3 regions of the Methylorubrum pseudosasae genome follow, and region 3 is predicted to be linked to each of the others. Evidence: riboswitches for the same ligand, from Rfam matches in the RefSeq annotation. Region 3 holds a riboswitch; each other region holds the start of a gene.
What was found. A riboswitch is a leader RNA that binds a small molecule or an ion and turns the genes downstream of it on or off. The one in region 3 is predicted to bind cobalamin.

Region 1 (10,128 bases), 4.1 Mb from region 3:
ACGCGGATCGGCGGCAGGGCCGGCGCCTCGCCCCGCACCATGGCGAGCCGTCCCGCCTGCCGGCTCAGGTACCAGTTGAAGCCGCCCTGCAGGTTGCCCGGCACTAGGAAATTATCGGTGAAGGCATCGAGTACCGCGTCGAAGGCGGATGGATTCCCGCCGGCCCAGTGGCGCAGAAAATGGCCGATATACGCGCGGCAGCTCTCGCGGCTGGCGCCGACCACCTCTGCGGCGAACGGCTTGAGGTGGAAGGACTGGTACCAGATCTCGGCCAGCATCTCCGGTTGGGCCAGACGCGGGCCGATGCCGGGATAGGGGCAATCGAAGAAGAACAGGCCGGTGAGCCGGTCCGGATGCGAGCGCCCGAGGGCTTGCCCGACAGAGGCGCCGACATCGTGCCCGACGATCCCGACACGCGCGAGGCCGAGGGCATCGAGAAGGCCGACGATGTCGGCGGCGTGGACCTCCGGACCGGCGTGGTCCGAGGGGCCGTGATCGGGCTTCTCGCTGGCGCCGAAGCCGCGCAGGTCCGGCGCGATCAGGCTGAAGCGGCCGGCGAGCCGGGCCATGACCGGCTCCCAGGTCAGCCAGAATTCCGGCCAGCCGTGCAGCAGCACCAGGGGGCTGCCGGTTCCGGCCCGGGCGACGTGCAGCTGCACGCCGTTGCCCGTCACCGTGTCGTGCCGGATCTCCACCATGCTCAACCGTCCTTCTTCCTGTCGCACCTTCCGCGGGCAACGCGGCGGCCCCGCCGGTCCGTTCCGCAGCGCGCCGTCACAGGCCCGTGCCGTGAGGCCTCGTCGGACCGATCCGGAACGGGGCCGGCTTGACCGGGCAAGCTGGACCGTTTCAATGCGTCCATTCCTGCCGGTCGCGGGAGAGAGATGGCACCGTATGAGGCGGCAGATGGCGACGACGGTTCGGTGGCTCGCGCTCCCGCTCGTGCTGGGCGGCAGCCTCGCCGTCTCGGGCTGCACCGGCTTCGGCTACATCTCGCAGACCTACGTCAGCCAGGTGCCGCAGGTCGTCACGATCGGCTGTAACGAGCCCTACGAGGTCTACGACAACCGCCAGCGCCGCCGGGTTCTGGTGGTCTCGAACGCCCTGCGCGAGGTGACGGGCTGCGATGTGGGCCGGGTCGGCAACGGGCGTCCGCCGGCCGAGACACGGGCCGCGCGCTTCCGCACGGCGGCACGCACCTATCTCGACGAGACCGTGCGCGAGGATTGCAAGATCACCGGCGAGACCGTCTTCAGCGATCTGCAGACCGAGTTCGCCTATGCCTGCGACGCCCCGGTGGAGCCGCGCGGCACGGCGGTGCCGCGGCTGCCCGGACGGCGCAACCAGCGCTGATCGGGACCCGGTCAGGCCCGCCTTCAGGTTTCGTGTTCGGATTCTTGCGGACTGACGAAGGTCCGCTCCGTCGCATCGCCCGCCGCGGCGAGCAGCGCCCGAGCGAAGGCCCGCGCCTCGGCGCGGTCGAGGCTGAGGATCGCGGTGACGGGGCGGCCGCCGAGATCGGGCAGTCCCAGTTCGAGGCGCACGCCCTCGCCCTCCGGCGTGGCGGACAAGCTCCAGCCGCGCTCACCGCTCGGTGCGTTGCCCGTTCCCTCGCCTGATCCACTGCCCATTCCAACGCCCTTGCCGGGCTCGTTCATCGAATTGATCCTTCCGGTCCTTGCCGAGCCTGACATGGAGGGTTTCGCCGCCTCAGACCAGGGGCGCGGCGCGGGCGGGCGGCTCGGCGAAGACGATTGACGCGCGCGGCCGGGGATGATGTCTGCGCGCCGACCGCCCGCCGGGCGCGACGCCACACGACAACTCAAGGGATGACCGACATGTCCGAGATCTGGTTCCGCACCGGCGAGGCGACCGTGCTCGCGGCCGAAGGGCAGTTCACCGACGCGATGCCGGAGGTGCTGATCGGCTCCACCCGCGGCCCCGTGGGCCACGGTTTCGCGAGCATGCTGGGGCAGGTCCAGGGCCATACCCGCATGTTCGTGGTGCGCGACCTCAACCAGCTCGTGCGCCCCTCCACGATCATGACCACCAAGGTCACGATCCACACCGCCGAATATGCCGAGCTGCTGGGCGGCGTGGTTCAGGCGGCCACGGCTGATGCCATCGTCGATTGCGTGATCGAGGGCATCCTGCCGAAGGACGGGCTCGACGAACTCTGCATGATCATCACGATCTGGCTCGACGAGCGCTGCGGCACGGACGAAAACCTCGACCGCAAGGATCTCTACCGCACCAATTACGAGGCGACGAAGCTCGCCATCGCCCGCGCCATGAAGGGCGAGCCGACGATCGACGAGCTGATCGCCAACCGCAAGACGGTGAAGCACTACGCGCTCGAAGACATCATCGAGTATTGATTTTTTCGCACGCGACGGGACGCGGTTTAGGCCGCGCCCCGGTCGATGGGCTTCGGTCGCTCGGCCCGATCATCCCGCGGTTTTTGGGAGGATCGGACCGCCTCACGCGAGAAGACTACTTCTTGGCGACGTAGGGGGCGATCATCTTGCGCGGATCGACGATCCGGTCGTAGTCGGCCTCGGAGACGTAGCCGAGCTTGAGCGCCGCCTCCCGCAGGCTGAGATCCTCCTCGTGCGCGAGGTGGGCGATCTTCGACGCCTTGTCGTAGCCGATCGTCGGGGCCAAAGCCGTCACCAGCATGAGCGAGCGATCGACGTAGTCCTTGATCCGCTTGTGATTGGGCTTCGTGCCCTCGATGAGGTGCTTGCGGAAGTTGCGGCTGCCGTCGCTCAGCAGCCGGATCGACTGCAGGACGTCGTAGATCATCACCGGCTTGTAGACGTTCATCTCGAGCGAGCCGCTGGCGCCGCCGAACCCGGTGCTGACGTCGTTGCCCATCACCTGAAGGGTGACCATCGTCAGCGCCTCGACCTGGGTCGGGTTCGTCTTGCCCGGCATGATCGAGGAGCCCGGCTCGTTCTCCCGGGATGATCAGCTCGGCCAAGCCCGCGCGCGGACCGCAGGACAGCAGCCGGATATCGTTGGCGATCTTGTAGAGCGAGCCGGCCAGCGTGCGCAGCGTGCCGGACAGGTGGACGATGGCGTCGTGCGCGCCTTGCACCACGAACTTGTTGGGCGCCGTGACGAAGGGCAGGCCGGTCAGCCGCGCGATCTCCTTCGCGCTCGCCTCGGCAAAGCCCGGCTGCGCGTTGATGCCGGTGCCGACCGCGGTGCCGCCGAGGGCCAGACGGTACACACCCTTCAGCGCGTCGTCGAAGCGCTCCAGGTTGTCGCTCAGCATGCCCGAATAGCCCGACCATTCCTGCCCGAGCGTGATCGGGACGGCATCCTGCATATGGGTGCGCCCGATCTTGATGATGTCCTTCCACGCCTCCGCCTTCGCGGCGATGCTGTCCCGCAGCTCGGTGATGGAGGGCGCCAGCCGCTGCCGGACCGCGATCGCGGCGGCCATGTACATCGCCGTCGGGAAGGTGTCGTTCGACGACTGGGCCATGTTGACGTGGTCATTGGGATGCACGGGATTCTTGCTCCCGAGCGGCTGACCGGCGATCTGGCTGGACCGGTTCGCGATCACCTCGTTGACGTTCATGTTGAACTGGGTGCCGCTACCCGTCATCCAGACGTGCAGCGGAAACATCTCCGCGTGCTGTCCGGCCAGAATCTCGTCGCAGACCTGAACGATGAGCTTGTGCTGCGTCTCGCCGAGGCGGCCATCCGCGAAGTTGACGTTGGCGGCGGCCTTTTTCAGGATCGCGTAGCTCGACACGAGCTCACGCGGCATCCGCTCGATCCCGATGTCGAAATTCTCGATCGACCTCTGCGTCTGGGCGCCCCACAGCTTGTCGCAGGGGATCTTCACCTCACCCATGCTGTCCTTCTCGACGCGGAAGCACTCGCCGCCATCCGTCGCAGGAATCCCGGCGGGCTGCACGCCGGCTTTGCCGGTCTCCGCGGCCGCCACCTTCGGGATTGTCGCACCGGCCGCCAAGCCGATCGACGTGAGCAGTCCGGTCTTGAGGATGTCCCTGCGCTCCATGGAGCCGTGCCCTTTCTTGCTCTCGCGACCGACGTGCCGAGGAGGACGGGCGATCACGGCCCGTCCGGCCGCGGCCCGCACGCGATCCTCCGGCGAGGCGCACGCGATCAATGATCCATCGTCCACGGGCAGGATGAGCCCGGCCGGGCGACGGCCGGGGCTGCATGCGTGGCGCAAGGCAGGTGATCAATTGTTATGGAGGGATAGGGCTGACACTTGGTCTGCCCTGTAGGCCTCTCACCTGATGCTTCGGCAGTGAAAAGCAGATGGGTGCTGAATTTTCAGGCTTCGGTTTGGTCTTGTGATAATATAATTCAATATCGCCAGGTCGGCATCGATCGTGCCGATGGGCGTGTCTGTCAGGACACGCCCGCTGCGCCATCGCGCCCGGTGCCGAAACGGTCAGGGATCCGGCATTGCGTGACGTGGGCCTGCATCGGACTTGGCGGACATCGCCGCGCGTCGTGCCCGAACTTCGGACGCCCTCATTCCGGGGGAGGGCGCCGGCGACCGGAAGCGGCGTCCCGGTCGCCGGAAACCGGGCCGGGCGTCAGAACTCGATCCCCTCCTGCGCCTTCACCCCGGCGGAGAAATGGTGCTTCACGCTGCCCATCTCGGTGACGAGGTCAGCGGCCTCGATCAGCGCCGGCTTGGCGTTGCGGCCGGTCACGACGACGTGAAGGTCGGGACGCCGGGCGGCGAGGTCGGCGAGCACCGCGTCGAGGTCGAGATAGTCGTAGCGTAGGGCGATGTTCAGCTCGTCGAGGACGAGCAGGCGGATGCTCTCGTCCGCCATCAGAGCGCGCGCGGTTTCCCAGGCGTTGGCGCAGGCGGCGATGTCGCGGGCCTTGTCCTGCGTCTCCCAGGTGAAGCCCTCGCCGAGCGCCTGCCAGACGATCTGGTCGCCGAAGCTCTTGAGCGCGCGGGCCTCACCCGTGTCCCAGGCGCCCTTGATGAACTGCACCACGCCGACCCGATGACCCCGCCCGAGCATGCGCAGCACGAGGCCGAGGGCGGCCGTGGTCTTGCCCTTGCCGGGGCCGGTATGGACGATCAGCAGGCCCTTCTCGATCTTCTTCGAGGCGACCTCGGCGTCCTGCACCGCCTTGCGCTTGGCCATCTTTTCGCGGTGGCGCGTGTCGTCTTCGGTCATCAGGGATTCTCGCGTGAGGGTTTGACCGTCAGCGGCAGCCCGGCGACGGTGAGCACGACCCGGTCGGCCTCGCGCGCCAGCCGCTGGTGCAGCCGCCCGGCCGCATCGCGGAAGCGGCGGGCGAGCGCGTTGTCCGGCACGATGCCGAGGCCGACTTCGTTGGCCACCAGCACCAGCGGACCCGGCGCCGCGGCGCAGGCCCGCGCCAGGGCCTCGGTCGCCGCGTCGAGATCCGCCTCGGCCAGCAGCAGGTTGGTGAGCCAGAGCGTGAGGCAATCGACCAGCACCGGCCCGGTCGCGGCGGCCACCGCCTCCGGCAGCGCCATCGGCACGTCGAGGGTGTGCCAGGAGTCGGAGCGCCGCGCCCGGTGCTCGTCGATGCGGACCCGCATCTCCTCGTCCCAGGCCTGCGCCGTGGCGATGTAGAGCCAGGGGGCGGGACAGGCCTCGATCAGCCGCTCGGCATAGGCGCTCTTGCCCGACCGCGCACCGCCGAGCACCAGGGTCATCCGGGGGGCGGCCTGAAGCATCCGCACCCTTTGCCCCACGCGCCGCCAGCGCGTCAAAGTCAGTCTATTGACAATATGCTGTCAAATCGGCAGCATATTGTCATGAAACGTTCAGATCATGAGGCCGCGGACGCCGCGACGGCTCTGGTGCTGGAGATCTTCCGGTCGAGCGGCGCGCTGCTGGCCGCCGGCGATCGGCTGGTGGGGGATTTCGGCCTCACCAGCGCCCGCTGGCAGGTTCTGGGCGCCGTCGCACTCGCGGCGCAGCCGCTGCCGGTCGCCCGCATCGCCCGCGACATGGGCATGACGCGCCAGGGCGTGCAGCGGACGGTCAATGAGCTGGCGAAAGCCGGCCTCGTGAGCTTCGCGGACAATCCCCACCACCTGCGCGCCCGCCTCGTTCTCCTCACGCCCGCGGGCCGGGATGCCTACGCGGCGGCGGCGGCGCGGCAGGCGCCCTGGGCGGCCGCACTCGCCCGCGATCTCGACCCTGCGGCGCTCAATGCGGCCCGCGCCCTCGTGCGGACCATCGGCGAGCGGGCCGGCGAACGCCGGAGCGGCGAACAACCGGGAGACCACGATGCTGATCGGTGAACTCGCCCTCGTCGCGGCGGCGGCCTTTGCCGGCGCCGCGCTCTATGTCGGCTTCGTGGAGCATCCGGCCCGGCTGGTCCTCGACCCGGCCTCCCAATTGCAGCAATGGCGCCCGAGCTATCGCCGCGCGACCCGGATGCAGGGCGGCTTGGCGCTGGCCGCCACCGCCCTCGGCCTGCTCGCCTGGGCGCGTACCGGCGATCCGCGATGGGGGCTCGGGGCGGCGCTCGCGCTCGCCAACTGGCCCTATACGATGCTGGCGATCATGCCGACCAACCGTGCCCTGCTCGCCGCATCGAGTGCCGATCCGGTCGTGGCGCCGCTGATGCAACGCTGGATCCGCCTGCACGCAGTCCGCAGCGGGCTCGGTCTGGCGGCGGTGGCGGCCTTCCTCTGGGCGCTGCGGTGATCGCGGCCGGTGCGGGACACGTTGTGCGTCCGTCCGCATCAGGCTATGACCGCTCCGTGACGGTGCCCCGGCAACGGGGTGAAAAGGGAATGCGGTGAGAGGTTTTCCAGAAGCCTCAATTCCGCGGCTGCCCCCGCAACTGTAAGCGGCGAGTTCCTGCCACGAGCCACCGGGTGATCCGGGAAGGCGGCAGGCACGATACCAGCCGCGAGCCAGGAGACCTGCCGTCCAGCGAAGTTTTGTTCTCGAACGCCGCCGGTGGGGCGGCCGGAGCTCGTGACCCGATGACGACTGCGACCCTTCAGACCCAGGCCGCCACCACCCGTTCGGCCGAGGGCGCCCGCGCGCTCCTCGTCGCCGCCTTCCTCGGCCTCGGTCTCGTCTTCGTGGCGGGCTTCGCCCCGGCCTCGGTGCTGCACAACGCGGCGCACGATTTCCGCCACGCGCAGAACTTCCCCTGCCACTGATCCGCGCATTCAGCGGCTTCAAAGCAGTTCCATGATCATCCGGTTGCTGTCGGCGGCGCTCGTCGCCGGCTTCCTCGCGTCCGTCGTCGCGACGGGCCTGCAGCTCACGCTGACCTCCCCGCTGATCCTTCAGGCGGAGACCTTTGAAGGCGAGGGCGCGCATGCCGCCCTACCGCCCTCCCGCGATGAGACCTCTTTCGCCGCCCTGATCGTCCCGGCCCACGCGCATGCGCATGGCGAGGGCGGACACGACCACGGCACGGCCGACGCGTGGCAGCCTGCGCCGGGCCTTCAGCGGATGGCCTTCACCGGTCTCGCCACGCTGGTCGGCGGCGTCGGCTACGCGCTGCTGCTCGCGGCGGTGATGCTGGCCCTGCGCCGTGAGCCGACCCCGCAGGGCGGACTCGTCGTCGGCATCGCCGGCTTCCTCGCGGTGGTCCTCGCCCCCGCCATCGGCCTGCCGCCGGAACTGCCCGGCATGGGGGCGGCGCCGCTCGTGCTGCGCCAGTCGTGGTGGCTGATGACGGTGGTGGCGACCGGGCTCGGACTCTACCTGATCGCCGTGCGGCGGGTGCCGCTGACGATCCTCGGTGGCCTCGTCCTCATCGTCGCGCCGCATCTCGCGGGCGCGCCGCAATCGATCGACACCGTCTCCTCGCAGGTGCCGCCGGCCACGGCCGCGCAGTTCGCCGCACGCGCGCTCGCTATCGGCTTCGTGTTCTGGGCGGTGATCGGGCTCGCCTATGGCTGGGCCTGGGGCCTGTTCGGCCGCGAGGCGGGTGCCCGTGCGAATGCCTGATCCCGATAGCGCCATCCTGTCGGTCTGCACCACCTGCCGCGCGGCGGGTGACGCGTCCGAGCCGCGCGCCGGGGCCAAGCTGCTGGCCGCGCTGCTGGCGGAGGCAGGGCGTGAGCCCGTGCCGGGCCTGACGATCGAGGGCACCGAGTGCCTTTCGGTCTGCAAGCGGCCCTGCACCGTCGCGGTCGTCTCGCCCGACCGCTGGACCTACGTCTACGGCGACTTCGACGCGCTCGAAGACCCCGACACCTCCGCCCGCACCCTTCTGGCGGGCCTGCGCCGTTACCTCGAGACCCCTGACGGCGTCGTGCCCTGGCGCGAGCGCCCGGAGGCGTTTCGTAAGGGCGTCGTCGCCCGCATCCCGCCGCTCAGAGTTCCTCACGAAACTCCTGGCCAGGAGTTTCGTGAGAGACACTCAGCTGGCCCCGAACCGGAAGTCTCAGAGCCATGAGCCTCGTGGACAAGATCCCCTGCACCATCGTCACCGGCTTCCTCGGGGCCGGCAAGACGACGCTCGTGCGCCATACCGTCGAGAACGCCCGCGGGCGCCGCCTTGCCATCATCGTCAACGAGTTCGGCGATCTCGGCTTCGACGGCTCGTTCCTCGCCGCCTGCGGCATCGAGGGCTGCAACGAGGATTCCGTGGTGGAGCTGCCCAACGGCTGCATCTGCTGCACCGTGGCCGACGACTTCGTGCCGGCGCTGACCAAGCTTCTGGACCGGCCCGAGCCGCCGGAGCACATCCTGATCGAGACCTCCGGCCTCGCCCTGCCCAAGCCCCTGGTGCAGGCCTTCCAGTGGCCGGCGATCCGCTCGCGGGTGACCGTGGACGGCGTGGTCGCGGTGGTGGACGGCCCGGCGGTCGCCGCGGGGATGTTCGCCGAGGACCCCGACGCCCTCGCCAACCAGCGCGCGGCGGACCAATCGGTCGATCACGACAACCCGCTGGAGGAGGTGTTCGAGGACCAGATCCTCTGCGCCGACCTCGTGGTGCTCAACAAGGCCGACCTGCTCGACGCAGCGGGCCGCGACAAGGTCCGCGCCGACATCCAGGCGCACCTGCCCCGCGCGGTCGAGATCGTCGAGACCGAGCACGGCCGGCTCGACCCGCGTGTGCTGCTCGGCATCGCGGCGGCGGCCGAGGACGACCTCGACGCGCGCCCCTCGCATCACGGCGAGGGCGAGGATCACGACCACGACGATTTCGAATCGGTCGCGATCCCCGTCGGCATCGCCGGCAGCCCGGAAGACCTGTCCGCCCGCGTGGAGAAGGCGGCCGAGACCGAGGGCGTGCTGCGGATCAAGGGCTTTGCCGAGGTGAAGGGCAAGCCGATGCGCCTCGTGGTGCAGGGCGTCGGCCGGCGCGTCGCCTCCCATTACGACCGCCCGTGGAAGGGTTCGGAGCCCCGCGACGGACGCCTCGTCGTCATCGGCCTCAAAGGCTTCGATCAGGACGCGGTCGCCGCCGCCCTGCGCGGATGAACCGGGGCGAGGCCGCAGGCCGGCGGCCGCGCGGGCTCTGGCTCGCGGTCCCCGTCCTCGCCCTGCTCGCCGGCTGTTCCGATAGCGGGCGTGAGGCGGACGGGGCGATGCGGATGGCCCAGGCCCCTGCGCCCGCGCCCTTCGTCTCCGCCGCGCGTGAGGGAAGCGCGGCCAAGCTCGCCTATCGCCACGACCTCACCGTCGGCCTCGGGCCGGATCGGGTGGCGCCGCACTTCGCCGCCGCCCGCGACCGCTGCCTCGACGCCGCCGCGACCTGCACGCTGCTGAATTCCTCGATCCGGGACGGCAACGGCGCGAACCCGCCGCAGGCGCAGATCGAGGTGCGGCTGCCGCACGCCGCGGTCGCTCCTTACGTCGCCTTCGTCACCGGTCCGCTGCCGGGCGAGGCGGCGGGCGACGTCGTGCTGATCGAGCAGGCGACCCGCGCCGAGGATCTGACGGCCTCGATTGCCGATACCGGCCGGCGCCTCGCTCAGCTCAACGATTACCGCACCCGCCTGACCGCGCTGGCCGAGAAGCCGGACAACCGGGCCGAGGATCTAATCAAGATCGCGGGCGAGCTGGCGCAGGTTCAGAGCCAGATCGAGGAGGCGGAGGGGACGCGCCGCGGGCTCGACGAGCGCGTGGACACCGAGATCGTCACGGTGGACTTCCGCAC
Region 2 (10,128 bases), 910 kb from region 3:
GCACATCACCAACGTGACCAAGGGCACGATCGTCGGCGAGGAATACTTCCCGCTCGGGCACACGCAGTTCAACTCGGTCATCAACAAGATCAAGCTCAAGAAGCCGGACGTCATCTTCGCCACCGTCGTCGGCGGCTCGAACGTCGCCTTCTACAAGCAGCTCAAGGCGGCCGGCATCGACCTCAAGAAGCAGACGCTGGTGACGGTGTCCGTGACCGAGGACGACGTCGACGGCATCGGCGGCGAGAACATCGCCGACGCCTATAGCTGCATGAAGTACTTCCAGTCGGTCAAGACCCCGGCCAACGAGGCCTTCGTCGCCGCCTTCAAGAAGCGCTGGGGCGACAAGACCGTCATCGGCGACATCACCCAGGCCGCCTATCTCAGCCCCTTCCTGTGGAAGGCGGCGGTGGAGAAGGCCGGTTCCTTCGAGGTCGATAAGGTGATCGCCGTTTCACCGGGCCTCGAGATCAAGGACGCACCGGAAGGCGCCGTGAAGATCCACGAGAACCATCACCTGTGGGCCAAGACCCGGGTCGCCCGCGCCCGGCCGGACGGGCAGTTCGACGTAGTCTACGAGAGCCCGGAGCTGATCGAGCCGAACCCGTTCCCGAAGGGGTATCAGTAGGCGGCTCGGGCGGGGTCAGAGGTAGCTCAGACCCCGCCACCGGCTGCGCCGCTTCAGCCGCACCATCCAGAGGCAGGCCGGGTAGAGGGCCAGCGCGAACAGTGCCGCGATCAGCCAGATCTGAAACGGGGCGCCGACTTCGATCCGGCCGGAGGGACCCGCAAGGCCGAACGCGGCCAGGCCGTCATAGGTCAGGTGCAGGGCCCATAAGTGCAGCAGGTAGAAGAACAGCGGCACCCCGCCAAAGACGGTGAGCCAGCCTAGACGCCGTTCCGGCAGGCGCTCGAACAGCGCGAGCAGCAGCAGGCCGGGGCCGAGGGTCGCGAGCAGGAAGTCGGCCGAGGGCGGATACTTGGTGAGATTGACGAAGGACAGGGCGTCCGCGCCCCAATCCTTGCCCGCCTGCCACGGATGCGGATCACCGTAGCCGTTGAGGCCGCGCAGGATCGCGAAGGCGACGAGGCTCGCGAGCCCAAGGGCGACGAGGCGTCGGCGGCGCGTGCCCGGATCGACGCCCGTGCCGTAGAGCGGCCCCAGTGCGTAGCCCGCGGCGATCACACCGATCCAGGGCAGCACCGGGTAGGAGGTGCGCGCCGCGCCCCAGGGCAGCGGGATCAGGCCGCGCTGATGCAGCACCGCCCACAGGGCGTAGCCCGGCTGATCGGGCGCGAGCACGATCCCGTCGAGCGCGTTGTGCCCGAGCATGATCGCCAGGCCTACGCCGATCAGCGCCGGACGCGGCAGCCAGAGCAGCGCGGCGAGCGCCATCATGCTGAGACCGATCGCCCAGATCACCTGCAGGTAGAGGATCGGCGGCAGCAGGGCACGGGTCCAGGCGAGGTTCACCAGGGTCACTTCGAGGGCGACCAGGAAGAGTCCGCGCTTGATGAGGAAGGCGGAGGTCGCGGCGCGGCTGCCGTGCTTCTGCCCGTAGAGGCTCGCCGAGAGCCCGGTCAGCAGCAGGAAGACCGGGGCGCAAAAATGCGAGGCGGCCCGCGTCAGGAACAGGCCGGGCGGGGTTGCCGCGAGGTTCACCGGGTCGCTCACCTGGGCGTGCAGGTAGAAGAACTCCCGCGCGTGATCGACCAGCATCAGCAGCATCACGAGCCCGCGCAGGGCATCGATGGCGCCGATGCGGGTGCGTGGCGTGGCCCCCACGGCGATGGGAGCCGGTGCGGACTCAGCCGTGGCCGCCCCTTGGCGAGCCCTCATCAAAACCGCACCGTCATCGTTCCGGTGAAGCGCCGGGGGGCGCCGGGATAGACCCGGAAGCGGTTGAGGGAGCTCTCGTAATACTCGGTGTCGAACACGTTCTCGATGTTCAGCCCGAAGCGGAAGTTCTCGTAGCGGTAATAGGCGAGCGCATCGACCGCGATATAGGCCGGCAGGGAGAAGCTGTTGACCGCATCCGCCGCCCGCTCGCCGACGCCGCGCACGCCGCCGCCGAGCCCGAGCCCCTTCCACGGGCCGGCCTGCACCTCGTAAACGGCGAGCAGGCTGCCGGAATGGCGCGGCACGTTGATGAGCGGCGTGCCGGCCGGCAAGGTCGGATCTTCGGTGACCACGGCCTCCGCGTAGACGTAGCCCGCCAGCAGCTTGATCTCCGGCGTGATCTGGCCGGCGGCGGTCAGCTCGAAGCCCTGGCTGCGCACCCCGCCGACCGCCACGGAGAAGCCACTGCCGTTGGCCTCCGGCGTCAGCACGTTCTCCCGGTCGATCCGGAAGGCGGTGCCGGTCAGCGCCAGCGCGCCGCCATAGAGGTCGAGCTTGGCCCCGACCTCGTAGCCGATGCCGGTTTCCGGCGCGAACGGCCCGGAGGCGGAGGCGGCGGCAGCATCGGGACCGATATTGGGACGGAAACTCGTGCCGACATTGGCGTAGAGGGAGAGTTCGGGCAGCGGCTGGTAGACGAGGCCGGCGCGGGGCGTCGCGGCAAAGTAGGTCTGATCGACCTGGGACCGCGGGATGCGTTCGCGGAACGACTGTTCGAAGAAGTCGAAGCGCACGCCGAGCAGCGCCTTCCATTCGGGCGTGAGGACGATCTGGTCCTGCGCATAGAGGGCGGTGTTGGTGATCCGTTCGAGGTTGTTGCGGAAGCGGTCGATCGGCGGCAGCGGCTGGCCGTAGCGCGGATCGTAGATGTCGATGGCGAAGGTCGAACCCGGTCGGATCGTCGAGCGGTTGTAGACCGTCCGGCTGTCGGTGCTTTCGCGCTCGAAGCCGAGCAGCATGGTGTGGCCGATCCCGGCGGTGTCGAAGCGCCCGACCACCTCCGCCTGGCCAATCGCCACGTCCCAGCGGTAGTCGCGGATGTTGCGATCGCGCGAGACGGTGCGGTTGTCGGCGGCGATGGCGCGAATCTCGGCGGATTCGCCCTCCAGCGTGCCGGTGTTGAAGTGGGTGGCGAGCCGCATCTGCCAATCGGCGTTGAAGCGGTGATCGACGCGGACCTGCATCGTGTTGTTGGTCTGATAGGTGCTCTGGCCCGGCTCGCCGAGGAAGCGCGAGATCGGCAAGAGCCCGAGCCGCCCGTTGAGGGCGATGACGCCGCGGTCGAACACAATGCGGTTGCGCAGGAACTCGGTCTCGACGGTGATGCGCGTGTCCGGCGTGATCTGCCAGCTCAGGACGGGCGCCACGAGCAGCCGGTCGCTGTCGACGAAATCGCGAAAGCTGCCCTGGCGGCCGGCGGCGAGGTTGAAGCGGTAGGCGAGCGTGCCCTCCTCGTTGAGCGCGCCGCCGGAATCGACCGTGCCGCGGAACTGCCCGAACGAGTCCCATAACCCGCCCATCTCGACGAAGCGCTCGACGGTCGGCTGCTTGGTGATGATGTTGACGAGTCCGCCCGGATCGCTGCGCCCGAACAGCCCGCCGCCGGGGCCTTTGAGCACCTCGACGCGCTCGACGTTCTGGGCGTCGGGCGGGGGCGGCGTGCCGCGGTTGAGCGGAAAGCCGTTCTTGTAGATCTCGGAGGTGGTGACGCCGCGGATGGCGTAGCTGAACACCGAGAGGCCGCCGAAATTGTTCTGCTGCGCTACGCCCGGCGTGTAGTTGAAGACGCGATCGACGCGGGTGGCGGCGAGATCCGTGATGACCTCGCGCGGGGCGACCGTGACGATCTGGGGCACGTCGCGCTGGGGCGTGTCGGTCTTCGTGCTGCTCACCGCGCGGTCGGCGCGGTAGCCCGGCGTCGGCCCGATCAGGCCGATCGTGCCGGCGGCGCTGGTCCGGCCGTCCGCTGCGCCATTGCCAACGCCGCGGCCTTCGCCCTCGACCGCCAGTTCCTCCAGGGTGACCGATTCCTGCGCCCGCGCCTCCGGGCCGTGCAGGCCGGCGCAGAGCAGCGCGGCGAGCATCCAAGGCGGGCGCCGGGCCGGGACGTCGATGGCGTTCAGGATCGTCCGAACTGTCACAAGGCGCGCTCTGGCTGTTCGGGTGCGGGCCCAAGCGGGTGCCCCGCCGGGAGCGCAGGGGAACGCTCTCGCCGATCAGGCACGCCGCCGGAGCACCCCGCCCGGGGGACATCGTCGCGCCAAGGCAGGTCTCCTGGCTCACGGGTCAGCGCCCCCGTCTCGGCCTTCCCGGTGCAGGGCACCAGTGACCTTCGACGACGGTGGCTCGCCGCTCACAGTTGCGGGGGCAGCTTCGGCCTCGCCCGGACGGGCTTACCGAATTCCCTCTTAGCCCTCGGACATGCGTCCGGGGGAACCTTGGCCGCAGCAACTTCGCTGCGATGCGGCGCAGGGTCAACAGACCAACCAATGAAATGTAACAACATCACACAACCTGTGGCCCGTAGAGCACAAAGGTTCGGCGAGAAGCCCCATGGCGGCTGCGTTTCCCGCGTCGGCCTGAAGGCGGGCACACGAGACGATGGCGATCGTCCGGTCGACCCCGTCATCGAGCGCGCACTGCGCCGCAGCGGTTGGTAGAGGCCGCCGCCTCGTGGCGCGGCGGAGCCGCTGAGAATCCGCATCGAACGTTTTTCGAAGGACGTGACCGAGCTTTAGGCAAGATTAACCAAGATCCCGTTGAATGACGAAGGCTTAAGGTTGATCCTTCCCTAATCGGCGAAGCCATCTCGTTTTGTCATTCTGGCACAGATAGCCGGAGATGACGGCGGGAGGCCGTGTGGGATCCGCGTTGTCGAGTACCGCCCGCAATGGACATCGCCGAGCTCGTCCAGAGTCGCTCCGCCCGGCCCGTCATCCGCCGTCGGCGCCGCCCGCCTGTCGCGGCGCTCGCGCTGACCGCCCTCGGGGGTCTCGCGGTCGCCGGGATACTGCAACCGCAGGATCGCGCCGCGCCCGCCCCCGTGGAAACCGCGCAGGTTTCGGGCGAGGCCGAAGGGACGGAGACCGTGCAGGCCGCGCCCGGCGCGCTGGCTTGGATGCTCGAGCCCACCCCCGTGCTCGACACCGCGTCCGGCGGCTTCGTCCCGCGGACCGCGCAAGTGTCCGCCTTCCGGGCGCCGCCCGTGGCGGAGCCTTCCAAGCCGCAGCCTGCCCCATCGGAGCCGGTCACGACCCTGGCCGCCCTCCCCGCGGGTCAGGCTGCCGACGCCGCGCCCGCCGTCACGCCGCGCCCGGCCGCGCCGACGGCCCGCCTCGCCCTCACGGTGCCGCTGCCAGTGCGGCGGCCCGACGAATTCCGCTACGAGCCGCGCACGCAGACCGCCCGGGCGGCAACACCTCGGATCGCCACCGCATCCACGGCGCGCGCCTCCCGCCGAGCCGACCCGCAGCGTGTTCAGCGCCGCGGTCACGGACAACCGCAACTTCCTCGAGAAGATGTTCGATCTGCCGGGTTCGACGCCCACGCCGTCCTCGGACAAGGCGATGGCCTATGCCGGACTCGACAGCGGGGCGGTCGATTCGGCCGCGCGGCGGCGCGTCGTGCCGGGCCCGGTTTCCGAGCCGGGGGTCGCCGTCTACGACATCAGCGCCGCCACCGTGACGCTGCCGAGCGGCGAGGTGCTGGAAGCCCATTCCGGCCTCGGCGTCGCCCAGGACAACCCGGACCACGTTCATATCCGGATGCGCGGCGCCACCCCGCCCGGGGTCTACGACCTGCGCGAGCGCGAAGCGCTGTTTCATGGGGTGCGGGCGATCCGCCTCAACCCGGTCGGCGGCTCGGCCGCCATCCACGGACGCGACGGCATCCTCGCCCATACCTACATGCTGGGCCCGAGCGGTGCCTCGAACGGCTGCGTCGTGTTCCGGAACTACACCCGCTTCCTCCAGGCCTATCTGAGTGGCGAGGTCCGGCGTCTGGTCGTGGTGCCCGGCACGGCCCCCGGCGTCTTCGCCAGCCGGCGCAACGCCACGCCGCGCCGCTCGGCCTCCGCCGATTAACGGGTTTCCAAAGAGATCATTCCTTTGGCGAGACATCGGGGCAGCGCCCCGATGTCCCTTCACCAGGGCTCTGCCCTGGACCCGCGAATGGACTTGTCCTTTCGAAACCCGCTTTGGAGCCCGTCAGGATTTGGCGACGGGCTTGAGCTTGAGCTGGTCGATGGCCCAGCGCCACGTCCCGTCCGATTGCCGGCGGGCCGACTCAACCGAGAGCGCGCCGTTCGGCAGCCGCGCGAAGGTCAGCGCGAGGTCGCCGTTGCGGATCGCCGGCAGGGTCTCGGGTTCGGGGAAGTCCGACTTGCGTGCGAGCAGATCGGTGTAGAAGCGGCGGATCTCGTCGTGGCCGGTCGCCACGATATCGCCCGCGGCCACCACCGCCTGCGGCTCGTACAGGGCGACCAGCCCTTCGGCATCGCCGGCATTGGCCCGTTCGTTGAAGAGCCGGGCTAGATCCTCCGGCTCGCGTGCCACGTCCCGCTGCGTCTCGCTCATCGCTCGTTCCTCCCTGTCTGTTTCAGGCCTATCTATTTCAGGCGGTTGCCCTGGCCGTCCCGCACCGCGACCGCCACCGGAACGCCGGCCTTGACGCTCTCGGACACGGTGCAGAACTGTTCGAACTGAGCGAGCACGCGGTCGAGCCGGTCCATCGACTCGGCGGGCGCGCCGAGCGCGATATCGACCTCGATCCCGACGAGGCGCAGGCGGCCTTCCGCATTGCGGGCCACGCGCCCGATCGCCTCGGCGCTCACGCCCCCGCCCTCCTGCCGGTACTTGCCGAGCGCGAAGGCGAGGCTCGCGCACAGACAATTGCTCACGGCCGCGATCAGCACCTGCTCCGGCGACGGACCGGTGCCGCCACCGATCGGCTCGGGCTCGTCGGTCAACAGCGGCACGAAGCTCTCGCCGAAATCGATTCGGAAGGCATAGGCCTCGATCTGCCGGATCCGAATGCTGTGCTTGTCCGACATCGTGGCCTCCTCGCCTCCCTATCAACCCACCTTTGCGCGATCTCGTTCGAGCCACGCACTGTGCCTTGACCTGCCATTCGTATCTGGTATACCAGATGCCAATGACGAGCCACCGGAAAGAGCGATCTCGATCCGGAAGGCCCGAGACCCGGGAAGCCAAGGAGGCAACGCCTGCCATGACCGAACGCGGCATCCTCGACAGACATCGCATCTCTCCGCTCACAGCGCGGCCTCAGGGCTAGCAACCGGCGGAAGGGGGGCAACCGATGGCCCAATCGCAGACCTTCGACACGTCCGGCCTTGTCGCGGCGATCGGTGACGCGGTGGTGATCTCCGACGCGGACGGACGGATCGTCGTCTGGAATCCGGCCGCGGAGCGGATCTTCGGCTTCTCGGAAGCCGAGGCGCTCGGGCAGAGCCTCGACCTCATCACCCCGGAGCGTCACCGCCGACGCCACTGGGACGGCTACGCCAAGACGATGCGTACGGGTGAGACCCGCTACGGCACGTCGCTGCTCAAGGTTCCGGCCCTGCACAAGGATGGCCGGGCCCTGTCGATCGCCTTCACCGTCGCGCTGCTGCACGGCGCGGCGGGCGAGGTCACCGGCATCGCCGCGGTCATCCGCGACGAGACCGAGCGCTTTCAGGAAGAGCGCTCCCTGCGCCGCCGCGTGGCGGAGTTGGAAGAGGCTTTGGGCACCCTTGTCTGCGCCTGAAGGCGGGGCGCCTGAGCCATTCAGCAATATTACCGGCCTTAATATTTTTCGATTTTCCAACAACGACCCACAACGAAGTCGAAATAGGGAGAAGACCGAGATGACCCAGCCGCTCGACGGGATCAGAATCATCGATTTCACCCACGTCCAGGCGGGCCCCGCCTGCACCCAGCTCCTCGCGTGGTTCGGGGCGGACGTGATCAAGGTCGAGCGTCCGGGCTCGGGCGACGTGACGCGCAACCAGCTTCGCCACGTCGAGGACGCGGATGCGCTCTACTTCACGATGCTCAACTCCAACAAGCGTTCGCTGACGCTGGACACCAAGAACCCGCAGGGCAAGGAAGTCTTGGAAAAGCTGATCCAAGAATCCGACGTGATGGTCGAGAATTTCGGCCCCGGCGCGCTTGATCGCATGGGCTTCACCTGGGCCCGCATCCAGGAGCTCAACCCGGGCATGATCCTCGCCTCGGTGAAGGGCTTCTCCGACGGGCACCACTACGAAGATCTGAAGGTCTACGAGAACGTGGCCCAGTGCGCGGGCGGTGCCGCCTCGACCACCGGCTTCTGGGACGGCCCGCCCACCGTGTCGGCCGCCGCGCTCGGTGACTCGAACACCGGAATGCATCTCGCCATCGGCATCCTCACGGCGCTGCACCAGAAGACCAAGACCGGCAAGGGCCAGAAGGTCGCCGTGTCGATGCAGGATTCGGTGATCAACCTCTGCCGCGTGAAGCTGCGCGACCAGCAGCGCCTCGATGCCATCGGCTACCTCGAGGAATACCCGCAATACCCGCACGGCGAGTTCACGGACGTGGTGCCGCGCGGCGGCAACGCGGGCGGCGGCGGCCAGCCGGGCTGGGTGCTCAAGTGCAAGGGCTGGCAGACGGACCCGAACGCCTACATCTACTTCACGATCCAGGGCCACGCCTGGGCCCCGATCTGCAAGGCGCTCGGCCGTGAGGAGTGGATCGACGATCCGGCCTACAACACGCCCCGCGCCCGCCAGGACAAAATCTTCGAGATCTTCGCCATCATCGAGGATTGGCTGGCCGACAAGACCAAGTTCGAGGCCGTCGATATCCTGCGCAAGTTCGACATCCCGTGCTCGCCGGTGCTGTCGATGAAGGAAATCGCCGCCGATCCGTCGCTGCGCGCCAGCGGCACCATCGTCGAGGTGCCGCATCCCAAAGCTCGGCTCGTATCTGACCGTCGGTTCCCCGATCAAGTTCTCGGACCTGAAGGTCGACATCAAGGCTTCGCCGCTTCTGGGCGAGCACACCGACGAGGTCCTCGCAGGCCTCGGCTACTCGCCCGAGCAGATCGCCGCGATGCACGAGTCGCGCGCGGTCTAAAGGGAAGCGGCAGCGCGGATCTCCGCGCTGCCCGTACAGGATGGCCAATCTCTTTCGGCCATGATCCTCCCGGGACGGGGCATCGCCCCGGGAGCGCATGACCGGGCATGACGCCCGGGTTTCTTCCTCCTCCGATGACTTTCCCGGGCCGACTCCGTCGGTCCGGTTTTTCGTTGTCCGGGTCCTTGATACAGTATTCGTTTGATCAAATCTGATCACAGCGAAAGCCGAGCGTTCCCCTCTCCCCGCACGCGGGGAGAGGGGAAATCCGCCATCCCGTCGAGAACAACCAGATCTTGCGGTGAAGGCGCGTTCGCCCGCGCCGCCTAACCGAAGAAATCGCCCAGGAAGAAGTCCACGGCCTGGCTCACCACCTCCGGATCGTAGGCGTGCGGGCCGTCATACTCGACGTTGGTGAGGTCGTAGCCCGCCGCCCGAAGCAGCCGGGCGTGGTTGCGGGCGCTCCGGTCGATCGGGATCTGCTCGTCGCGGGTGCCGTGCGACAGGAAGATCTTGGGCGCACCCGCCTGCACCTGCACCGACATGAACCCGGCGGACGACACGATCAGGTGGCTGACCCGATCACCGTTGGTGAGCCCGAGGGACAGCGCGTAGCTGCCGCCGTCCGAATGGCCCGCGAAAGCGAGATGGCCTGGGTCAAGTAGGAAGCGGTCGGCGACCTCGGCGAGCGCCCTGTCGAGCCGCTCCCGGTCCGGCCCGTTGCCGGCGATCACGAGATCCCAGGTCGGGTGCAGCGATTGCGGCGCGAGCAGCAGGAAGCCGCGCTTGTCCGCATGGGCCTCCAGCATCGGCAGGATCTTTTCGGCGCTGCCGCCGCCACCGTGGAACAGGACGACGAGCGGCGTCGGCAGGCGTGGATCGATGTGCTCGGGCACGCGGAGCATCGCGTCGCGGGTCTCGAACAGGCCGAGCGCATGGCGGCCCGGCGGCAGCGGCGGCTTGCCTGGTAGCCGCGGCAGGAAGGCGAGCCGGCCGGCCAGCCGGGGATCGAGAGCAACCGTCGGATCGAAGGCGGAGGAGGACATGGGGCGTCTCGCGGGTGGAGCCCGACGCCGCCCCTCATGCTGAGGTGCCCGCGACGGCGGGCCT
Region 3 (10,128 bases):
GCCACCTGACCGCCCGTCAGCAGGAAGGCGAGCGGGCGGCAGAACCGGTCGGTGAGCGCGTGGATCTTGGTGGTGCGTCCACCCCGCGAGCGGCCGATGGCATGGCTTTGCTCCCCCCCTTTCCACCGGAGGCGCAGCGATGCGCCTTCACGGCCGAGGAGTCGATCAGCACCTGGGAGGGGGGCCAACCGGCCCGGGCCAGGGTCTCGAACAGATCCCTCCAGATCCCCTTGGCCGCCCAGCGCACGAAGCGATTGTAGAGGGTCTTCTTCGGGCCGTAGATCTCACGCGGGGCGTCCGTCCAACGCCCGCCCGACTTCAACACGTGGATGATCCCGCTGATCACACGTCGGTCGTCGACGCGCTCCTTACCCCGGGTGTCTGTCGGAAGGTGCGGTGCGATCTTTGCAAACTGCTCGTCGGTCAACCAGAACTCGCCCATTGGCTCCTCCCTCACCCGGAAGAAATCACAGGCACACCCGCCAAGCCAAACTTATGGGTCCGGAACCTAAGCCACTATCAAAGTAAAAGTGGACCTTCGCGGGTCACCGCAGGGGAGGCGGTCGAGCCGTGCCCACGGTTGGGTACGAAAAGGGTTTTGTGTATGGTGTTGCTGCAAAGCGACGGATTGCGCAGACGATGGCGGTAACATGCGCGTGACGGTTCCCCTCGGGGATCAAAAGGGAACGCGGTGAGGGGTAACCTGATGCCGCGGCTGCCCCCGCAACTGTAAGCGTCGAGCCTTCCGCCACCATGTCACTGGGCAGCCTCGCCCGGGAAGACGGTGAGAGGGCTGCGACCCGCGAGCCAGGAGACGTGCCGTCAGTCGTGGTCACACGCGAAACGCGTCGGGCGGGGTGTCCTGGCGGGTGTCGAAGCGCTGCCTTCCTGCGAGGAGGCGGTGAGCTGAGGCCTCGTTCGCGGTGACGTGCCACTGCCGTTGCCCGAGGCTCCATGTTCCATGCTTTCCGACGCACTCGCTCGTCAATCGAGCGCTCAGGTTCGGCCAGGGCGCACGAACCTCACGCCGCTCGCCGGCATGCAGGTGGGTGAGGAGGTGCGGGCTAGCTCGGGCCTGTTCAGCGGCTTCGTCGGAAAGTTCGTCGGCACTGCAGAGGGCGGCGCCGTTGGTGTCATCTCCCTGGAAGTGATGGGCTCGCCATTCGACTATCGGCTGCCGATCGAGGACATACAGAGGGTGGCGTGATACACCATTTCAAATTAAGTCTACGCACCGTTCCCCCTACGAGGGCCGCTTAAGATCCCATCCAGGATTTAGATCAGGCACCTCGCAAGGAAAGTAACGACCTGAGGACGAGACAACGGGTGCGGATTGCTGGCAGTTATCTTACTACTATTCACGACCAATATTAAACCATACGCTCTCCAGCACCATGGCGCGCCAGTCTGAATGCTGGGGATCCATATGCACAATGTACATGTTGGCTTCATCTAAGGCATCAAGGCCGCCAACAGCGTGAATACGCTCGCCGAGCCGGAGGAGTTCCTTCCAGTAGGAATCTCCAGTTAGGTCTGCGCCGACACGGCCGAGATCCGGCCCAAGCTGTGCCCTTCCGGGTACCTGCCATGTAGTGAGTACTCCTCCGTCGCGCACGGCACTGAAGGTTAGGCCAACGCGCTCGCTCTCAACCATGCTCCGCAGCAGAGCATCGGTGGCGACCTCCGTGCCAGAGCCTTCATTTCTGTGCACGAACGCCTCCTCAAACTGCTCAACAAAGGCGTTCATCGCCCGATGCCGCCTAGCCCATTGCAGCGTTTATGGCGGTACGTCCGGTCAGGCTTCGATCGCCACCGCAGCAATGTGGAATGCTTGATGTAACCCGCAAATCGCACACTTATGTCATCGGCGTGTGGAGCGGGCGGCGATGGCCCGGCTTCCGACAGATCAATCCCGAACTTTGGTGAGAGCAATTGCAGGTGATATCTACTGATGGCCGTCAGAAATACTTATAGAAAACACGCGGGGAGCAAATTAGCCGCTCGCACAGACTTTTGGAGCATAGTAACCGCTTTGATAGGCCCGATATTTGCGGTAATCAGAGCGGCAGCCGGCCTTGAATCACAATTTCGACCGCTGAACTGCCCTTTGGGTCAGCGAGTACGACCCCGACAGATCGGCCTTTGGACAAAAAAATGCGGGCGGCACCGGCGTCGAAAGCTCGCATCAAACTGCGCGGTATCGCCCTCAATCTGCCCGTCTCCAGAATATGTATTTCGGTCGAGATAGCTATCGATCTCATAGCTGACGATGCCGAGGTTGAGCAGATCATCCCCAATCGTGAGATCCCCCCGTCCACGTATCGTACCAAGATATCTAAGCATAGACCGCTTACCGATGCTAGTCATTGCATTAAATTTCCTAATTGCTAGCGAGGGCAGCTATCGGAACGTTAAACAGGATCGGGCCTGTACCAAATTACAGCCGCTCTTTTTCTGCTTGGAGTTCGTCGGCTGTCACGAAAAACATGGATGAAAGACAACGCATCGCTTCCACACGGCGATTATTTTCTACATTCTTCCCGTCATTAGGTACCGCCAGCGCTTCCATGAACGCAGCGTCGACTGATTCGTTGTCTAGACGTTCGGCGAGTCGCCGCAATGATTGATGGCCAGTATAGCATGTTTTTGCATCTATTTTTATCGCGAGAACTACATCTGCGACAGCTGGTCCGAGTTCCATGCTTCGATGTCGTGAGTACGCCGACACAAGTGATTGACTTTTCCCAAACCAGTAATACTCCAAGCCTGTCAATCTTGGGAGTGCCATGATCAGCTCCATCTCTCCAGATTTATCGGCGGTATACTAAGTATATATTGTTATTATAGCCGCCGGCATCGCAAATGTAATGCTAACGTTTTTTGCTACGATTTGGGCCGAGTTCCCCCCGGATAGCCGCGTCATGGTACCAGGCCGAGCTGGACACCTCAGGTTGTTTTGTTTCTGATTTAGTTATCTCCTCCGGCTTTCCCCGATCGAGGCGTGAAGCCTTCTGATTTGGGTTTGCCGGTTCAACCTTGCCACCGAAGATCGGGGGCCTGAACACAGATATGCTCATAGATTGACCCTTTGATATAAAACTGGCAATTCATTCAGCTGAATATTTGGTGATCATTGGTTCGCATTCAACCCCTATGAAATATTAATGTCAGAAATAATCGTATTTTTCTTTAGGCGATCATTGACAAAAGTTTGAGGAACGAACGATGTCTCGAGGCGTTGTTTTTGAGGAACATAAAATATATGCTGAATCCTTTCCTCTCATATGGCCAGAATTTGGCGTATACTCAATATATGGATGGAATTCATGGCGACAATACTGCGGTTCGGACGTAAAGTGCGACTTCCATCAACATTCGAGATAAAGCGAGATCTCATGATGATGATCAAGGCGGATTCTCTTGCTGCTGCATTGAAGGCCCAAGAATGTAATGAAGATGATTTTGCGGACATATTGGAAGAATTGAATATAAAATATCACGTTTCGCGAGACAGAGTGAACATGCTTCTCTGTCGTTTCGGGCCAGGGCGGTCCGGGGCGATGGAGGCGGCAAAAAGCCTCAATGTGCGGAAGCATCAATACGACTTTAGGAACAATGGGCCAAAGGATTTTGCCTAGCAGCCTGCTGCTTTCAAAATGTTGGATGCGGCATGTCGACAACGCTCTTCATCCAGGCGGCGGGCACCTGCGCGGTGCACTCAACTGAGTCGACTGGATTCGTGCTCTGCGTGAGCGAGGCCGGAACGAGCCAATACTGAAGGTAATGCGTCCCAACATCGCTGTGGTGAGGTAAGGCAACGAACTTGCAATTCAGCAGCCCTTATTGAAGGTCCGGGAGTGCCGCGATCCTGCCGTTCAGCATCCACCGGCCGAACCGTCGCTTTCCACCTTAAGCCATCCTCTGACGGTCAAGCTCCTGAGATTGCGATCGGTCCCAGGTCCGAGAATATGAATTTGAGCTGCATGACGGCTATCGCGTGATTGACTTCGGATAGAGCGCCACTATTGTCTGTCCCGCACCGATCAACGAAGAATATGCGCGGGTCGAGTGCGAGAACGAACGTGAGGCCGCCATAGGCCCTGCCGCTTCTCACGATTGGAAAGATGCGCCCCGAGCGGATGACCCGCTGCGGGGCTTTTTCATCCCCCGCGCATCATGAGCCGCTGCGTCATCCGACAAGCCCAGCTTGAGCCAGGTCGCCCGCATGCAAGTGGAGCGGTGACGAGGGTTGAAGCAGCCTGCTGCAGTTATTGGCGCTACCGTAGCAGGCGGGTGACGAGGCCTATCAGGCGAAGGACCCAAATCCTTCGAACGCATTCGTCGGCGGTGCAGTCGGCTTGCTGCCGTCCTTCGGCAGGGCATCTGCGCCCTCGGCAAGCTGATGGATCATTTGATTAGGTTCGCTTGGGTGGATCTGGTTCGAGACAGAGGCGAGCGGCGAGGCAGAGCGATCGAGCTGCGTGTCTGAAGTCATCCGAACTCCTTAAAAATGTGACCGCGGAAACGGCCGAGCTTCGGATATGCCATGGCGGATGATTTGCAAACCGTTGCGGGTGTGAACTGCGAGCGGGCGCACTTAGGCAAGGGTTCGTAGAGCTCGGCCGCCTCACCACTCCCGCCCTGCGTCTCGGCACCCTGGATGCGACCTATCTCTCGTTCGCGCGTTCCTTCAGGAGACAAAAGTCTCAGGAGGAATATAAATGAGCCCACATCAATTTTTGGTGGCAGTCTCGGCAGTACTGCTCGTGTCCAAAGCTGCACATGCCGAGCCACCCAAAGCTGCTGTTTTCGACTTCCAGCTTGCGAACCTCGGCGCCCAAAGTCCAACCGATGAGGACCAAGCCCGCCTCGGCCCCCTCACCGATCTGCTACGTCAGCAGCTACAGGAGAGCGGTCGCTATCAGATCGTGTCCACGGATCCCGTGAGGGCTGAGGTCGAGAAGAGTTCCGACCTGCGCAAGTGCGGCGGATGCGCCGAAGATTATGCTCGCAAACTCAATGCGGACGTTGCGATCACTGGCGAGATCCAGAAGGTCTCCAACTTGATCCTCAATATCAACGTCTACGTGAAGGATCTGAAGGCCGACACGCCCGAGCAAGCTTATAGTGTCGACATTCGCGGCAACAACGACACCTCGTTCGATCGCGGTGTGAAGTACCTCGTGAAGAACAACATGCCCCCCGCGACTGAGGCAGTTTCACCGCAGAAGTGAGGCTGGCTGCGGGCTTGCGGCCCGTGCCGCTATACAGCTCTCAGAAGCCTATCGGCTCCCGAACCCAGTCTGATCTTTCTCAATCGCTCTCAACGCGTTCTCGAACGCCTTGGCCTCGGTGGGGAACGAACGGTCGGACCTCTCGGTCAGCTTACCGTGCTTCCTGAGGGTCCATCCGAAATGGCCTTCGGGTTTCTTCAGCGGCTCGACCGTGATGGAATAGGGGTGCGGGACTTCGTTCGTCATAGCACCGGTATGCCATGCGGGTCGTCCAGCCACTAGCGCCGCGGTGGACTGGACACCGACGGGCCGCACCCGCCTCTGCGGCCTATGATTCGGTTCGGCAATCTCCCCCCTGGGATCACAACCAAGCTCAACTCTACATTTTCCGGGGGTAGGCGCGTTCGCTCACAGGGCGGCGGCTAGCTGGCAGAAGGTAATATCTGTCCAACACCAGATTGCCTGCGTGATTTTTTATCGCAAGGATGACCCGTCCCAACGACTTCTGTTCATTGGCGTATGTTCGCGCTTCGCGTTCGCCGCCGACGGCAATGTAATACTCGATATCGTCGGCCTAGTCGTTCAGTATCTCGACCGACCAAGCCATTGATTTTTCTCTGACGCTAGTGGAGATCATTAGATCGCAGGCACAGGCCGGCGGGGCAAGCTAGTTGAGATCTGGGCAGATTTGCATGGCGCGAAGGTAAGTAGGGCGTAGCACCGCACGGGAGGGCTAGCATGTTCGGCATCTTCGGCCGTAAGCGTCGCGAGAAAGAGTGTCGGCGCCGAGAGGAGCAGGAGAACCGCCTGCGCTGCGCGCGGCTTCTCGATGCCTCTGGCTTATCCCGGTCGGCAGCGAACGACAGCCAGATGAACCCGGCCTCGCCCTCGGGCATGGTGTTGAGCCCGCTCTCCTCAATCGCGCCGAGCTACGGCGTGTGTCGGATCACTCGTCCTTCGATAGCTGCACCACCTCGTCGTCCTACTTGGACAGTGGGTCGTCCTGCAGCGAGGGCGGATCGTCGGGCGGCGGAGACTGAGGTTGGCACTATCAGCGGCCTAATGTCTGCCGCTCAACCCGGTCGACGCGGTGACATCGGTACCTGCAGGTTCGAAAAAGCGCTCGCCCATGAGAGCGCCGTCTGCATCGAAAAGCCCCTGCCAGCCGGAATATTCGGTCGTAACCGTCACACGAGCGCGGCCTTCATCGGAGCCACTTCCGATTTCGACACGGCTGCCGACCAACCCGCGACGCTCCTGGCTCTGAAGACTGGCCGCTGTCATTCCGAGCTTACTGGCAAGGGATGCCGGATCGACAATCCATGCGCCGTCTCGGTCGCATTCAAATCGCATGGTGTGCCCTCCTTTTCGCACGACAGCTTTGGCGGGCTGAGATGCACCGTAACGCATCCCAGGGGGCGGCAGGGGAAAACCTGCTACTGCGCGATCGCTGCCCTGCAGCCCGGGGGACCCTGGCATCCCCAAAACTATACGGGTGGTCGGGGGCCCCCAGCTTTCCTAGCGCCAAGGTCGTGAAGCCCGGCAACAGGGTAACAGGTAACAGCGCCCATGGCCGAAGCGAGCGGACCAAAATTCCTCAGCCAAGCCGAGTTCGCCCGTCACCGCGGCGTCTCGCGCAAGGCCGTAACCACTTGGAAGCAGAAGGGCTTACTTGTTCTCGACGGCACCGGCCGCGTGGATGTGGAAGCCACCGAGTGGAACCTCGACCAGCGGCCAACGACCTATCGGGGCGGTGTAACCCATCGCTCGGTGAGGGCCAAGGACGGTAACAACGCCTCTCACGCCGACGCAGCCCCGAAGCCGGCACCGAAGCCCGCTCCCGAGCCGCATCCGCGCCCGGCGCCTCTCGATGGCGACGGCGGCCAGGAAGATGCCTTCGACCCCGACGACCCGAACCTGCCGACGGCCATTGCGGTCCGGCGCAAGGAAAACTGGCTCGGCCTCCACCGGAAGCAGATCGTCGAGCGGGGCGGCAGCAAGCTCGTTGATCGACCCGCAGCCGAGGCAGCGTACTTCGAGGAAGGCCGGGCGCTCCGAGATGCCTGGCTGGCGTGGCCGGCCCGGGTCGCGATCGAGATGGCCGACGAGCTCAAGATCGAACCGAGGCAGCTGACGCCGGTCCTGACCGCCTATGTCAAAAAGCACCTCAGCGAACTCGGTGAGCCCTCCGCCGGCGACGGAGCAATGCACGTGACATGGCGAGATCATTTGGACGGCAGGTCCCGGGAGCCGAGGGCGAGATGCCTTCTCCCGGCCTCTCGGGTCTGTCGGGGGAGCTAGGGTGTTGTATCGACGACGCCACCGCCGACGCGGCCTTCGCTCGTATGGAGCAATCCCCTCTCCATGAGGTCGAGGTTTTTGGACAACAGCTTGTGCTGATCGGTGCACCAGTTCTTCAGGTGTTCAATGGCTTCCGTCATTGTGCCCTCCTGCACCTATTAGCCCCGCGCGCCGCAGCGAGCATCCGCTTCCGCACCTCCGCCATGCGGTCGTCGTAAGTGGCGCTGGCCGCTACGGCTTCCTGCCCGACAGCCTTGTAGATCTCCATCGCGGTCGCATGGTCCAGCGCGGGCCTGCATGGCAGTGCGCTAGCTGCCCCGCACCTGCTCGATGCGAGCAACCGTGCGCACAATCGCCAGAACCTCGCGGCGCAGTTGATCATCCTCAATCTCGCTGAAGGCGTGCAGGAGATCGATGGCGCCATGAGTGCGTAGAAAACCAAACACCTCGGCCCGGTCCTCACCTCCGCCCTCGTCGGCATCGTAGAAGGACGAGACTCGCACTTCGAGCACGCGAGCGATGTCGCTCAGGCGGCTGGCGCCGACTCGGTTCACGCCGTTCTCGTACTTCTGGATCTGCTGGAACGTCACGCCGATGGAGCTACCGAGCCCGGTCTGCGAAATCCCCTTGGACTTGCGCAGCACCTTGATGCGCTCTCCGACAAGACGGTCTTGCTCGGTCGCACGCTTCGGCGGGACGCTTGGGGTGTCCATGGCTTCAGGCCTGTACGGGAGAACAGTAGGGCATGCACCCAGGAAGCCTCCAGCAACTGCTGCGCGAGGATTTTGGTTGCAGCGATCCAAGCACCTGCGCGCCTCGGCTAGCCACTCATCAGCCCCGCGGCGCCCGCCAGCCGGCCGCCTTTGCCTCGTCCTCCGAGCAGAACAGGCGCTCGCCAGCGCGGTCGTTGATGCGGGTGCGCTCGTAGTCGCGCGAGCCGGGCAAGTGATAGATCCGCTCTCCGCCGGCTGAAATGTTGCCCTTGATGTTGCAGCCACTCGCCTTGTTCGGTGGCGTGACAGTCTCAGGCCTCGAGCGTTCACCGCCGGCACGCTTCGCTCGTCGCCACTCGGATGGATCTTGGAACGTGCCCGCCCAGATGCCGTGCCGGAGCGCCTTCGCGGTGAGTTCAGTGTTGACGTAATCCTCGGTGTAGCGCCGGTACGCAACGGCGTGGCCTTGTCCGACCATCCAGGCGTTCAAGTCCTCCGCGTCAGCCCGGCAAACGGCGACGACTCGGCCGTAGCGGTTGGTCTCGCGCGGATCACATGTTACGAGGCGTTTGCCGATGTGATCCGCGAGAGCCAGAGCAGCCACCTGTCCGCAGCGGTAGTCCTTGCCGGCGGCGTCCTTGCAGAGCTGGGCGCTTTCCGGCGCGTCGATGCCGTGAAGGCGGATGCGCGTTCCACGAACGTCGAGCGTGTCGCCATCGACAATCGAGGCTCGGCCGACGAACGGCTCAGCGTGGGCTGGCGTGGCGAGAAGCAGAACAAGGAGCCAGGACCGGGAGCGCATCTCGCCACTCTATCACACCGTCGCAGGTCGCCTCGGCCCGGGCGCACGGCTTTAGCGCCGAAGCGCTCGATGAAGTCCGTGCAGGCCTCATGGATGTTCGCCCAAGCGGTGGCGCCGAAATACCAACAGGGTGAAGAGTTGGGGCGCAGGACGCCGAAGGCCTTGCGCCACTCGGCGGCCTCTGCGGGAAGCGGATCGAACGCGAGTTTGGGAAAGAGCATCTCGGCTGCCGGCTGATGGCGGGGCCGACGGCATCGGGGAGGTGGGTTGCTCCAGGCCTACCGCCCAGCCGCCATCACGCCTTCTGCGCCCGCGCCAGCAGGATCGCGGTGCGGATCGCGCCGCACTTCAGGACCGCGCTCGGCTCGGAATTGGCCATGACCGAGATGGCCCAACCATGCCCGGCGACGATCCTCGGCCTGATCGAGCGCGAGAAGGCGATCGAGAACCCGTCGCACGAGAGAGCGGCCGTGACCCCCTGCTTCGTCGCCGTCACCCTGGCCGGCCTGCTCGCGAGCGGAAAACCGGCAAATGACGCCCGCGCCTACCTATACATCGGGCCGAGCACGCGCATCAGCCCGGTGGCCACAGCGCCGGGTGATCGGCCCCATGCAAGCACAGAGATCACCATCGGGCCGATCGCGACGTTCGCGCGTGAGACGCCTGAGGAGGTGGTGCGGGCACCGTGCGTGGAGCGTAGGCCGCCGCCGCAGTGATCGAAAACTGACGCAGAGACTGTTTTTAACCCGAAGCGCCTATCAAAGCTCAATGAATTGTATTTTAGCTGGAGCTACAACCGAATTGATCCATAAATAAAAGCACGATTTCGTTATCACCTCGTGCATATTGCCAGAACATACATTATATCAGGACTCAGTTTAATTCTATCAGCAGTACGGATCGCATCATGACTTTGTCTAAAGAACTGTACGAGGAATTGCTTCAGAACCCGTGTCCATCTTGCGGCACCATGCATATACGGGCAGGAAGATGGTTTGCGATAGTTTCAAAGTATCAATGCTACCAGTGCGATACTACAATATTTTTAACTTATCCGCGGAAAATTGAATTATTTGAC

Region 1: it holds a riboswitch for cobalamin, as region 3 does, so the genes downstream of both, M2437_RS25810 (CbtB domain-containing protein) here and M2437_RS06520 (hypothetical protein) in region 3, are expected to answer to the same signal.
Region 2: it holds a riboswitch for cobalamin, as region 3 does, so the genes downstream of both, M2437_RS02260 (TonB-dependent siderophore receptor) here and M2437_RS06520 (hypothetical protein) in region 3, are expected to answer to the same signal.

Annotation. Positions count from the first base shown of each region.
Region 1 is NZ_JAQGDU010000002.1:5,265,030-5,275,157, forward strand. It holds gene M2437_RS25765 (alpha/beta fold hydrolase) at 1-698, opposite strand, end outside; gene M2437_RS25770 (hypothetical protein) at 907-1,353, shown strand; gene M2437_RS25775 (hypothetical protein) at 1,377-1,658, opposite strand; gene fae (formaldehyde-activating enzyme) at 1,839-2,378, shown strand; partial or broken gene fumC (class II fumarate hydratase) at 2,494-4,036, opposite strand; gene cobO (cob(I)yrinic acid a,c-diamide adenosyltransferase) at 4,587-5,189, opposite strand; gene cobU (bifunctional adenosylcobinamide kinase/adenosylcobinamide-phosphate guanylyltransferase) at 5,189-5,719, opposite strand; gene M2437_RS25800 (MarR family winged helix-turn-helix transcriptional regulator) at 5,801-6,292, shown strand; gene M2437_RS25805 (anthrone oxygenase family protein) at 6,279-6,701, shown strand; cobalamin riboswitch at 6,746-6,944, shown strand; gene M2437_RS25810 (CbtB domain-containing protein) at 6,986-7,168, shown strand; gene M2437_RS25815 (CbtA family protein) at 7,200-7,967, shown strand; gene M2437_RS25820 (DUF1636 family protein) at 7,960-8,418, shown strand; gene cobW (cobalamin biosynthesis protein CobW) at 8,415-9,449, shown strand; gene M2437_RS25830 (DUF4349 domain-containing protein) at 9,446-10,128, shown strand, end outside.
Region 2 is NZ_JAQGDU010000002.1:292,724-302,851, reverse strand. It holds gene urtA (urea ABC transporter substrate-binding protein) at 1-628, shown strand, start outside; gene M2437_RS02265 (acetyltransferase domain-containing protein) at 644-1,840, opposite strand; gene M2437_RS02260 (TonB-dependent siderophore receptor) at 1,840-3,984, opposite strand; cobalamin riboswitch at 4,148-4,356, opposite strand; partial or broken gene M2437_RS02255 (DUF2778 domain-containing protein) at 4,791-5,982, shown strand; gene M2437_RS02250 (YybH family protein) at 6,106-6,474, opposite strand; gene M2437_RS02245 (OsmC family protein) at 6,507-6,950, opposite strand; gene M2437_RS02240 (PAS domain-containing protein) at 7,217-7,666, shown strand; partial or broken gene frc (formyl-CoA transferase) at 7,767-9,018, shown strand; gene M2437_RS02230 (alpha/beta hydrolase) at 9,345-10,064, opposite strand.
Region 3 is NZ_JAQGDU010000002.1:1,206,316-1,216,443, forward strand. It holds partial or broken gene M2437_RS06515 (IS5-like element ISMex15 family transposase) at 1-442, opposite strand, end outside; cobalamin riboswitch at 644-838, shown strand; gene M2437_RS06520 (hypothetical protein) at 962-1,207, shown strand; gene M2437_RS06525 (hypothetical protein) at 1,355-1,747, opposite strand; gene M2437_RS06530 (hypothetical protein) at 2,438-2,701, opposite strand; gene M2437_RS06535 (hypothetical protein) at 3,396-3,638, shown strand; gene M2437_RS06540 (hypothetical protein) at 4,307-4,495, opposite strand; gene M2437_RS06545 (DUF3280 domain-containing protein) at 4,722-5,234, shown strand; gene M2437_RS06550 (hypothetical protein) at 5,283-5,480, opposite strand; gene M2437_RS06555 (DUF6522 family protein) at 6,294-6,587, opposite strand; gene M2437_RS06560 (hypothetical protein) at 6,804-7,535, shown strand; gene M2437_RS06565 (hypothetical protein) at 7,532-7,675, opposite strand; gene M2437_RS06570 (helix-turn-helix domain-containing protein) at 7,844-8,248, opposite strand; gene M2437_RS06575 (thermonuclease family protein) at 8,367-9,050, opposite strand; partial or broken gene M2437_RS06580 (hypothetical protein) at 9,086-9,271, opposite strand; gene M2437_RS06585 (hypothetical protein) at 9,380-9,766, shown strand.